Regions from separate parts of the Comamonas sp. CMM02 genome, predicted to be linked through region 1. Evidence: riboswitches for the same ligand, from Rfam matches in the RefSeq annotation. Region 1 holds a riboswitch; the other holds the start of a gene.
The links. A riboswitch is a leader RNA that binds a small molecule or an ion and turns the genes downstream of it on or off. The one in region 1 is predicted to bind S-adenosylhomocysteine.
Positions count from the first base shown of each region.

Region 2: it holds a riboswitch for S-adenosylhomocysteine, as region 1 does, so the genes downstream of both, metH (methionine synthase) here and ahcY (adenosylhomocysteinase) in region 1, are expected to answer to the same signal.

Region 1 covers NZ_JACUZW010000001.1:216,891-222,712, forward strand. Annotated here, with positions in the region: gene IB213_RS01005 (AMP nucleosidase) at 1-957, opposite strand, end outside; gene IB213_RS01010 (bifunctional diguanylate cyclase/phosphodiesterase) at 961-3,045, opposite strand; gene dtd (D-aminoacyl-tRNA deacylase) at 3,344-3,799, shown strand; S-adenosyl-L-homocysteine riboswitch at 3,951-4,060, shown strand; gene ahcY (adenosylhomocysteinase) at 4,136-5,566, shown strand; gene IB213_RS01025 (TlyA family RNA methyltransferase) at 5,701-5,822, shown strand, end outside.
Region 2 covers NZ_JACUZW010000004.1:274,017-279,838, reverse strand. Annotated here, with positions in the region: gene IB213_RS14845 (hypothetical protein) at 1-265, shown strand, start outside; gene metH (methionine synthase) at 542-3,286, opposite strand; S-adenosyl-L-homocysteine riboswitch at 3,324-3,433, opposite strand; gene IB213_RS14835 (PACE efflux transporter) at 3,579-4,043, opposite strand; gene IB213_RS14830 (LysR family transcriptional regulator) at 4,119-5,024, shown strand; gene IB213_RS14825 (hypothetical protein) at 5,137-5,822, shown strand, end outside.

The sequences.
Region 1 (5,822 bases):
GCAGTGACCCAGCATCATCCAGGCATGGGGGCGCAGTACGGCAATGTGGTCGGTAATGGTTTTGGCATTGGCCGGGCCAACACCAATGTTCACCATGGTGATGCCCCCACGGTCGGCACGCACGAGGTGGTAGGCCGGCATCTGGGGCAAGCGCGGCGGGGTATTGCCCAGTGCATCTACATCTTCTGCGGCTAAGCCGGTACGGCGTGTGACGACATTGCCCGGCTCGATGAATGCAATGTATTCACTGTCGGGCTTGGCCATCTCGGCATGCCCCAGGCGAATGAATTCATCAATGTAAAACTGGTAGTTGGTAAACAGCACATAGTTTTGGAACCACTCAGGGGCTGTGCCGGTGTAGTGGCGCAGGCGATGCAAAGAGTAGTCAATACGTGGAGCCGTAAACAGCGACAGGGGAAGCGCACCGCCGGGCTGTGGCTGCCAGGTGCCGTTGGCAATGCCATCGTCCATGGCTGCCAGGTCTGGCAGATCAAATACCTCGCGCATCATTTGCCGGCGCTGGGCGCTGAGACTGCCCTCGACGTGGTCGTTGTCAGCAAAAGAGAAATGAATCGGAATGGGCTGTGTGCTCAGGCCCACTTCAAATTGCACGGCATGGTTGCGCTCTAGCAAATCCAGTTGTGTGTGCAGGTAATTGGCAAAGAGATCGGGGCGCGTGACCGTGGTTTCGTACACCCCGGGGTGGTCAAGGAAACCATATGCCAGCCCTGTGTCAGGCCTGCGCACGCTGTGTGCCTGGATGCGCAGCATGGGGTACCACGCGCGCACGACGCGAGGAAAGTCCTGGCCTTCAACATAGGCTTGCATGGCGCTGCGCAGATGTTGAATCTGCTGCTGATACAGCGTCTGCAGATGCTGGATGGCATCTCTGGCATGCGTGAAGACCGCCGTAGCGGCAGTACTAGAAGAAGTGGCTGGCGATGGGGTGTAGTGCATCCCTCATTGTGGCGCAATCATTTGACAACGGTGTTGCTGCCAGCGCAGAGCGTCTTCAGCGGTCATGGGGCGAGACAGGTAGTACCCTTGAATCAGATCGCACCCCATGGCCTTGAGCAAATCCCATTGCGCCTTGGTTTCTACGCCTTCACCCACGACGCGCAGACTCAGACTGTGCGCCATCTGGATGATGGCTTTGATCAGACTGACATCGTCTGCATCTTCCGGCGTGTCTTTGACGAACGAGCGGTCAATTTTGATTTTGTCCAGCGGATAGCGCTTCAAGTAAGCCAGGGATGAGTAGCCCGTTCCAAAATCATCAATCGACAGTCGAACGCCCAGTTTTTGCAAGGCGTTCAGGGTGGCAAGGACATGCTCTGACTGCTTCATGAGAGTGGTTTCTGTCAGCTCAATTTCCAGCCACTGGGGGTCAATGCCCGTGTCAGACAGCACGTGCTGCACCTCGGTCACCAAATTGCTTTGATTGAATTCAATCGCAGACATGTTGACGGAAACTACAACAGACGGCAGGCCCGCATCGCACCAGGCGCGCAATTGCTTGCAGGCAGCCCGCATGACCCAGCGATCGATGATGGAGATCAATCCCCGCGCTTCTGCAAAACTGATGAACTCGCTGGGGGGCAGCAAACCCCGCTCTGGGTGTTGCCAGCGCACCAGCGCCTCAAAACCTTCGAGTCGGTTGGTTGCCAGGTTCCACAGGGGCTGATAGTGCAAGACCAGGCCGTAGTCTTTTTCAACAGCTTCGCGCAATAACTGATCCTGCGCCAGCAAACGGCTGGGGCGCACTTCCATGTGGGTGCTGTAGTACTGGTGGTTGCCTTGGCCAAGGCTCTTGGCTGTTTCCATGGCTGCGCTGGCATTGAGCATCAACTCCTCGGCGCAGTTGCCATCTTCCGGGTAGAGGCTGATGCCGATGCACGCAGGCAGGTTGGCCATCGTGTTGTGCAAGGCATAGGGCTTGTTGAGCACGAAGCGGATTTCACGCAAGATGCAGTCAGGCTGACAGGCTGTAAGTGGGGAGGCCAGTACCACCACAAACTCATCGGCCCCCAGGCGTGCCACGCAATCGTCCGGGTGTACTTTGCTGCGTAAACGGCGGGCCGTTTCTATCAGTAGTTTGTCGCCTGCATCGTGTCCCAGTGAGTCGTTGACGTCTTTGAACCGGGACAAATCCACATACAGCACGGCAACATGCTGCTGGCACTGTTCTGCGTGGCACAGTATCTGGCGCAGTTGCAGCATCAAGCCCTTGCGATTGGGCAGGCGGGTGAGCGGGTCGTGGTAGGCCAGAAAGTGGCGGTCGGCCTCTACCCGCTTGCGCTCTGTAATGTCGCGCAGCACTACCAGCCCGAAATGTCCTGAATCACAGCCATCTTCCGGAAGCAGGGTGACGGATACCGCCACATCCAGCTCCTGCCCGCTGTGGTGCAGCAAGCGCGTGTCTTGGGCATGGGTGGTGCCCTGATCAATCAATACCTGCGCGTTGGCGCGCAGCACATGGGGCAGCAAGTGCAAAACGGGGCGATCCAGCAACTGGCTCAGTGGGTAACCCGTGAGCGTGACCGCTGCAGGGTTGGCATCAAAAATGAGTCCGTGGCGAAAGAAAATGAGGGCTTCACTGGTGGCCTGGGCATAGCGACGCATGCGCGTATCGCTTTGCTGCACCATCTGCCGCGCGTCCACCAGTGACAGGTCTTGCAAAGGGGTCACCACGATGGCGAAGACACCCTCTGCATTGGCATGTGCCACCAGCTGGCTTTGGATGCGTTGATTGCTGCTAAATGGCAGCTGCGTTTGCAGGCTGGCTCCATGCACGTGTGTAAGCGCCAGACGTTCCAGTTCGCATTTCCAGTCGTTCCATTCGCAGGGAGAGAGGTAGTTTTGCGGCTCTTTGCCCACCAATTCTTGGGAGGGCATGTTCAGCAATTTGGCGTACGTCGCCGTGGCCCACAGGCAGCGCCCGCCAGGCCATTGCAGATAGGCCATGGGTGCACCTGTGGCAATGGCTACGGCGTGCAGAATGTCTAGCGATATTTCACTGGGCGCACGGGGAAGCACATGAATCATTCAGACACCTGTGGCGTGGAGCGAGTGAGTTTGAGCAGGCCACGCAGGCGCGCAGCAGTGCTAGACGGTGGTGGATGAAAGAGTTCGGACATGGCTGTGGGTATAACCGAGGCGATGTGTGCCTGTTTTGCGTTACGGCAAGAGCAGAAAATCGAGTGCATGTCTGGTGCGGCAGACCAACAGCTCCGTGTGCTGCAAGAATAGGAGCTGTTAGCGCTCTCCCTTGATGGAGATTACCCCTATTTGTATTCAAGATGCTTGCGTGGAAAGCATCGATAGCTATCAATTTATTTAAATCATGATCACTGTATTGCAGCGCGTGCGCGAAGCACGTGTCGACATCGAAGGGCGCACCGTTGGTCAGATTGGCCATGGTCTGCTGGTGCTGGTGTGCGCCGAACAAGGCGACAGCGAAAAAGAGGCTGACAAGCTGCTTGCCAAGCTAATGAAGCTGCGCATCTTTATGGATGACGCCGGCAAGATGAACCGCAGCGTGCAGGACGTGCAAGGGGGGCTGCTGATCGTCAGCCAGTTCACGCTGGCGGCAGATACGACCGGTGGCAACCGGCCCAGCTTTACCAGGGCGGCCAATCCGCAAGAGGGACAGCGCCTGTATGACTATCTGGTAGAGCAAGCAAAAGTGCTGCACAACGTGGGGCCAGTAGCGACTGGGGCCTTTGGGGCTGATATGCAGGTGCACCTGGTCAATGACGGGCCGGTGACCATTCCTATGCGCATGGCACCAGCGGCATAGCGTGCTGAGGCGGGTGATGGCTGTGGGGGGCGTACCAAGCCCAGCTACGGCTGTCTGCGTTTTAGGCCGTGTATTTGAGCGGCTTGCCCGTATAAAACGCTGACACCGCATGCCAGCCAGCAGGCTCGATTACAATCTCCCACCTCTTTTCCTTTCCGAGGAGCGTTGCAGCGTCCACCCCATTGAGCGGTGGCGTGAGGCTCGGAAAGACGGCGGCCACCTGCAGTGGCTTGGCCTCTAGGCAAACGACGCTCACCCACGCTTTCTGTGCGGTGAGATGGCTTATCCCTCTTCTTCCTCAGAACGTGGTTTTTCATTCAATTGTTGGAGAAAACCATGAACGCTGCTGTTCGCTTTAACCCTGCCGATTCGGCCATTACCGACATCAATCTGGCTGATTGGGGTCGTAAAGAAATTCGCATCGCTGAAACCGAGATGCCCGGCCTGATGGCCATCCGTGAAGAATTCGCTGCTGCTCAGCCCCTGAAGGGCGCACGCATCACTGGCTCGCTGCACATGACCATTCAAACGGCCGTGCTGATTGAGACACTGAAGGACCTGGGCGCGACTGTGCGCTGGGCTTCGTGCAACATTTTCTCGACCCAGGACCACGCAGCAGCTGCTATTGCCGCTACTGGCACGCCAGTGTTTGCGATTAAGGGTGAGTCGCTCAAAGATTACTGGGATTACACCCACAGCATCTTTGAATTCGGTGCCAAGGGCACTGAAGGCGAAGGCCCCAACATGATTTTGGACGACGGCGGCGATGCCACCGTGCTGCTGCACCTGGGTCAAAAGGCCGAGAAAGATATCTCCGTGCTGGCCAACCCCGGCTCGGAAGAAGAAAAAATCATGTTCGCGGCCATCAAGGCCAAGCTGGCAGTGGACAGCACCTGGTACACCCGCAAGTCGGCTGAGATTCGCGGCGTGACCGAAGAAACCACCACCGGTGTGCACCGCCTGAACGAAATGTCGGCCAAGGGCACGCTGCTGTTCCGCGCCATCAACGTCAACGATTCGGTCACCAAGTCCAAGTTCGACAATCTGTACGGCTGCCGCGAATCGCTGGTGGACGGCATCAAGCGCGCCACCGACGTCATGATCGCCGGCAAGGTGGCTGTGGTGGCTGGCTACGGTGACGTGGGCAAGGGTTGCGCGCAGGCCCTGTCCGCTCTGCGCGCCCAAGTGTGGGTGACTGAGATTGACCCCATCAACGCCCTACAAGCGTCGATGGAAGGCTACAAGGTCGTGACCATGGAATATGCCGCCGACAAGTGCGACATCTTCGTGACCACCACCGGCAACAAGGACATCATCCGTCACGAGCACATGGTGGCCATGAAGGACGAAGCCATCGTCTGCAACATCGGTCACTTTGACAACGAAATCGACGTCGCCTCGATCGAACAGTACGAGTGGGAAGAAATCAAGCCCCAGGTTGACCACATCAAGTTTCCCGACGGCAAGAAGATCATCTTGCTGGCCAAGGGTCGCCTGGTGAACCTGGGTTGTGCCACTGGCCACCCCAGCTTTGTGATGAGTGCTTCGTTTGCCAACCAGACCATCGCTCAGATCGAGCTGTTCACCCGCCCTGAAGCCTACGAAGTGGGCAAGGTGTACGTGCTGCCCAAGGTGCTGGACGAAAAGGTAGCCCGCCTGCACCTGAAGAAGGTGGGCGCACAGCTGACCGAGTTGAGCGATGCGCAAGCCGCTTATATCGGTGTGAAGAAGGAAGGCCCTTACAAGCCTGAAACCTACCGCTATTAATCATGGCGGGGCAAAGCTGCAGCACGTGCTGCAGCTTTGCAACCTTCGGTGCTGATATGAAGACATGGAGCGCGGCTTGCGCAGTCTGGATCAGCGCTGAAGGCTAATTTGAGTGAATAAAAGGAAACTACGCCATGCGCGCAGATGTATTTTTGGTGGACCACGGACATGCCACCACCCGTTCGCAGGCCCAGCGCCTGATCGCTTCGGGCGTGGAATGGCGCCTGACGCCGTTGGCCCCATGGAAAAAAGTTGC
Region 2 (5,822 bases), on a different contig from region 1:
CAAACCCGCCAAGCTGTATGGCACCTCGCAATGTGCACAAGGTCAGCTGACTGGCAATTCCTGTCTGATTTTTCCACCGCACCAACCTTCTGCCACCGGCGTCATCCTCAGCGACCAGCGTGTTTACCAGGTACAGCTCACCGCCCGCCAGGACCCCAAGAACCCCGTGCTGTTTATTGTGGAAGACGAGCAGGCACGCCGCATTTTGAGCACGACAGGCCGCCACGATGAATACGGCAACATCGACATCCGGCCCGACATTTAAGCGCCACCAGCGCTAATTGCATCCAGCACTGGCAGTCAATGCATTCGTGCTCAGATCTCCGCGTACTGGTGTGGCCGGGAAATACTTTTCCATGGCATGTGCTGCGCATTACCCATGCACTGCAATGTCACCCTGGCGTGTCACGCTCGGTGAAAGAGCTAACACTTGCGGCGGTCAATGAGCAAGACTGAGCATCCTTGCATGCGCATGAGCGGCCACCCTGTCAGCTGGCCACAAAAAAGGCCGCATCAGCGGCCTTTTTTGGTGTCAAGTCGATCACCCTAAATTGGGTGCCAAGAAGCGGCGCAGCGCCTCGATGTCCATGCCACGGCGCTCGGCCATATCGGCCAGTTGGTCTTCACCAATCTGACCCACATTGAAATAGCTCGCTTCAGGGTTGCCAATGTAAAAGCCGCTCACACTGGATGCCGGGTTCATGGCCAGACTCTCGGTCAGCGTCATGCCAATTTCTTCGGCTTGCAGCACTTTGAACAGATCAATCTTGGCCGTATGGTCTGGGCATGCCGGGTAACCGGGCGCAGGGCGAATGCCCTTGTACTGTTCTTTGATCAGTTCCTCATTGCTCAGTGCTTCATCCGCAGCGTAACCCCACAGGTCTTTACGCACACGGGCATGCAGGCATTCGGCAAAGGCTTCGGCCAAGCGGTCGGCCAGGGCCTTGAACATGATGCCGCTGTAGTCGTCCAGAGCGGCTTCAAATTCTTTGTCTTTCTTGTCTGCACCAATACCTGCGGTCACAGCAAACAAGCCTGCGTAGTCCGCAATACCGCTGTCTTTGCTGGCCACAAAATCAGACAGACAGCGACTGGGTCGCATCACACCGTCTACCGCCTGTTTTTCGGTTTGCTGGCGCATGCCGTACCAGGTCATCAGCACCTCGGTGCGTGATTCATCGGTATAGAACTCGATGTCGTCACCCACGCGATTCGCAGGGAAGATGCCCATCACGCCATTGGCTTGCAGCCAGCGGCCTTCAATGATTTTCTTGAGCATGCGCTTGGCATCGGCTTGCACGCTGCGCGCCTGCTCACCCACGATCTCATCGTCAAGTATTGCCGGGTAGGGGCCCGCCAAATCCCAAGTCTGAAAGAAGGGGCCCCAGTCGATGTATTCAGCCAGCTCGGCCAGGTCAAAGTTCTTGAACACACGGCGGCCCAGCACACGGGGGGTGACAGGTGTGTGTTTGACCACCGCTGCGTTGGCACGCACTTTGTCCAGCGGCCACAGCGGTGTCTTCTTTTTATTGGCGTGCTGGGTGCGTACTTTGTCGTAGTCAGCATTGAGCTCGCTGAGGTAGCTGTCTTTGCCCTCGCCCAGCAGGCTTTGCGCAACGCTCACACTGCGCGAGGCATCAGGCACGTAGACCACGGGGCCTTCGTAGTTGGGCGCAATCTTGACAGCCGTATGCACCCGCGAGCATGTCGCGCCACCAATCAGCAACGGAATCTTCTTGATGCGGAAGTAGTCATCCTTGTGCATTTCACCGGCAACGTACTGCATCTCTTCCAGGCTGGGCGTGATCAGGCCTGACAGGCCAATGATGTCAGCGCCCTCCGCCTTGGCACGTGCCAAGATTTCGTGACAAGGCACCATGACGCCCATATTGATGACATCAAAGTTATTGCACTGCAAGACCACGGTGACAATGTTCTTGCCAATGTCGTGCACATCGCCCTTGACGGTGGCAATGACGATCTTGCCCTTGCTGGTCACGTCAAGACCGGCTGCTTCCTGCTGGCGCTTTTCTTCTTCAATGTAGGGCACCAGGTGCGCCACCGCCTGCTTCATCACGCGGGCGGATTTGACTACCTGGGGCAAGAACATCTTGCCCGCACCAAACAGATCACCCACTACGTTCATCCCGTCCATGAGTGGGCCTTCAATCACGTGCAGCGGGCGGCCACCGCCCTGCACCACCAAGGCCTGATAGGCCTCTTCGGTGTCCTGGGTGATGAAGTCGGTAATGCCATGTACCAGCGCGTGCGACAGGCGCTCGCCAAAGGTCTTGGGATGCTCGGGCGTGCCGCGCCACTCCAGCTTTTTGCTTTCGTCCTTGGCACCGCTCTTGGCGCTGTCGGCAATCTCGAGCAGGCGCTCGGCAGCATCTGGGCGGCGGTTGAGCACCACGTCTTCCACGCGCTCACGCAGGTTCGCTTCCAGGTCGTCGTACACGCCCACCATGCCGGCGTTGACAATGCCCATGTCCATGCCCGCCTGAATGGCGTGGTACAGAAACACGGTATGGATCGCTTCGCGCACGGGGTCATTGCCCCGAAACGAAAATGACACGTTGGACACGCCGCCCGAGACCTTGGCTCCGGGCAGATTCTGTTTGATCCAGCGCACGGCTTCGATGAAATCGACGCCGTAGTTGCTGTGCTCTTCAATGCCCGTGGCCACGGCAAAGATGTTGGGGTCAAAAATGATGTCTTCAGGCGCAAACCCGACTTCATCCACAAGGATGCGGTAGGCACGCTCGCAGATTTCGATCTTGCGCTCGTAAGTGTCGGCCTGCCCTTTTTCGTCAAACGCCATCACCACGGCAGCAGCGCCGTAGCGCTTGACTAATTTTGCGTGTTTCTTGAACTCGTCAACGCCCTCTTTCATCGAGATCGAATTGACAATGCCCTTGCCCTGAATGCAGCGCAGACCGGCCTCAATCACCTCCCATTTAGAGCTGTCCACCATGATGGGCACGCGCGCAATATCGGGTTCCGAGGCAATCAGATTCAGGAAGCGCACCATGGCGGCCTTGCTGTCCAGCATGGCCTCGTCCATGTTCACGTCAATAATCTGCGCGCCGTTTTCCACCTGCTGGCGGGCCACGGCCAGCGCTTCTTCGTACTGTTCGTTCAGAATCAGACGGGCAAAGGCTTTGGAGCCTGTGACGTTGGTGCGTTCACCCACGTTGACAAACAGGGTGTCCTCACCAATGAAGACGGGCTCCAGGCCCGACAGGCGCATGGGGGGAATCGTATGGGGGGCAGCGGCAGCAGTCATCGCACTCACCTGTGTGAACAATCAAAACCAAACGGAAGACAGGTGAACGCAGTTGCATGCGAGCGGCTGCGCGTACGGCAGCCGTCGGCCCAAGCCTGACAGCGGTACCAAAGTGGCACACGCGCTGCTGCAGCGCTCCTTGGGGCGAAACCACTGATTTTACGGCGTACAGCCGTGCTGGTGCACCCGGCAAGCGCTATGCCAGTGCACGGCAGCGGAGCTGGCTTGAAAGTCCAGGCCAAATAGACGTTTAGCGCTTACCTAATAAGCACCAGCAGCTATCAAAAATGAATTACGCGTGCTGCGGCAACAACTGCGCCGAGGCGGGCAGACCAAAGATACGGTCAAAACTCCAGTTGAAAACAAAGGTGTAGAGCATGAAGAAAACCAGCAGACCGGCTTCCATGACCGTGGCTTCCCACAACGAAATGCTGAACCACCAGGCCATCAACGGAATCAGCATGGCGGCAATACCACCTTCAAAACCCACGGCATGCGCAATGCGGCGCAGCAGTGAACGCCCCTTCTTGGTTTGGCGCAGCTCCCATTTCTCAAACAGCCAGTTGAACGTGATGTTCCAGGCAATGGCGATGGTGGATGCAGCCACCGCCATGCCGCCAGAAGCGCTGGCGTCCTGACCAATCGCCATGAACAGCAGGCTGGCACAAAGAATGGCAATGAGCTCGTAAAGACCAACAAAAACAACGCGGCGCTTGGCGCCCTGCAGGCCTGTAGCCTTGGGTGTATGAACTGACATAAGCCCGCCAGTTTATGTATAGAAAATGGATGATAAAAGTTAGGTTCTTTCAGTTTTTCTGATAAGTTGCGCGCCATGTCCTTTCCACCCGAGCAAGTCCCGCTGTTTCTGGCCGTACTCGATACGGGCTCGTTCTCTGCCGCTGCGCGCAAGCTGGGCCGCGTGCCTTCAGCGATAAGCATGGCCATGGGCCATCTGGAAGCCGAACTGGGCCTGCAACTGTTTGACCGCACCGGGCGCGAGCCACAACCCACTGCCGCTGCGCGGGCCCTGGAGCCGCAAGCCCGCCTGCTGGCCCAGCAACTGCAGCAGCTCAACCAGCAAGCACTAGCCTTGCATGCCGGGCTGGAAAAACGATTGACGCTGGCAATTGCCCCCGAGTTGCTGGCCACCGCGTGGGCCGAGCATTTGCAGCCTGTGGTGGAGCAGTTCCCGGCGCTGGTGGTCGAGGTGCTGGTCGCCCCGCAGGCCGACGCGCTGGAATTGCTGCATGCAGGCCGTGCGCAGCTCGCGCTGGTATTTGAGCGCCCCTCTTTCGATGCACGCGAAGACTTTCAGGAACAAGGCGCCGAAACCTTGGTAGCAGTGATGTCTACCCGCCACCCTCTGTGGACACAGTTGCAGGCACAAGGCGGTGCGCACATCGACATGGCGCAACTGGCCGCCAGCCGGCAAATTCTGGTGGCCAGCCGCGACCCCTCCCTAACTGATACACGCTTTGTGTTCTCGCACCACCTGTGGCGTGCCGACAGCCACGGCGCAGCACGCTCCCTGATTGCCGCAGGCCTGTGCTGGGGCTGGCTGCCGCACAGTTTTGTAGAGCCCCACATTCACAGCTGCGAGCTGGTGCAGATTCCGCTGTCCAACCTGAGCAACGGCACACGACTGTTTGTCGATTGGGTATGGTCCAAAGAGCGCCCTCTGGGGCTGGCGGCTGCGTTGTTTGTGCAGCAGCTGCAATTGCCACCTGCCAAGACTTGAGGCAGTTGCAAACCGAAATGACTTCTAGCGCCGGTACAGCAAGCGCTAGAAGCTATCAAAAGCACTGCCCCCACACTTGGGCCTGCGCACGGTTTTGCACTACAGTCAGCGCGTGACTTCCGCCATCCCCCCAACGTCTGCCCTGCCCATCCCGCCAGCAGCGCCCAGCCACACAGAAGGCGCGACTGGCAACGCCAGTGCAGGCGGGCCCAACTTTGCGGCCAGCGCCCAGGCAGCCACACAGGGGAATGCGTCTGCGCCGCCCAGCAACACCAGTACTGCCAGCAGCGGGCAGGCCAGCACACCAGCGCCCAGTTCAACACCAGCAGCCAATGCAGCAGCACCCGCTGCGCCCACCGCCCCAGTAGCACCTGCCAGCGGCATAGCCAGCGCGGCGCAGGTGGCACAGATTGTGGCGGCCACGCAGGCGGCACTGTCCAGCAGTGTGAACCTGTCGCCCCAGGCGCAGCAGGCCGTCAAAATGGACGCTTTCAACCAGCTTGTGGCCAACTTGGTTAACCACATCCAGTCAGGCAGTGCCACCTTGCCGGCCAACTGGCCAGCTGCTGGTGTCAGCCCACAGCTACAGGCTTTTGTGACGACCTTGCTCCAGCAAGCCACTGCCAGCCAGCCACTGCCGCAGCAATTGGTCAGCCTGCAGGCATGGCCTACGGCACTGACCAACGCTGTGCTGCAACTGGCCGGGCAAGCCGCCACTGCGGGTAACTTGTCCCCTGCCCTGGCTGCCACAACAGCCCAAGCCGCGCAGGCAGCTGCCACGGACAAAACGGACATTCG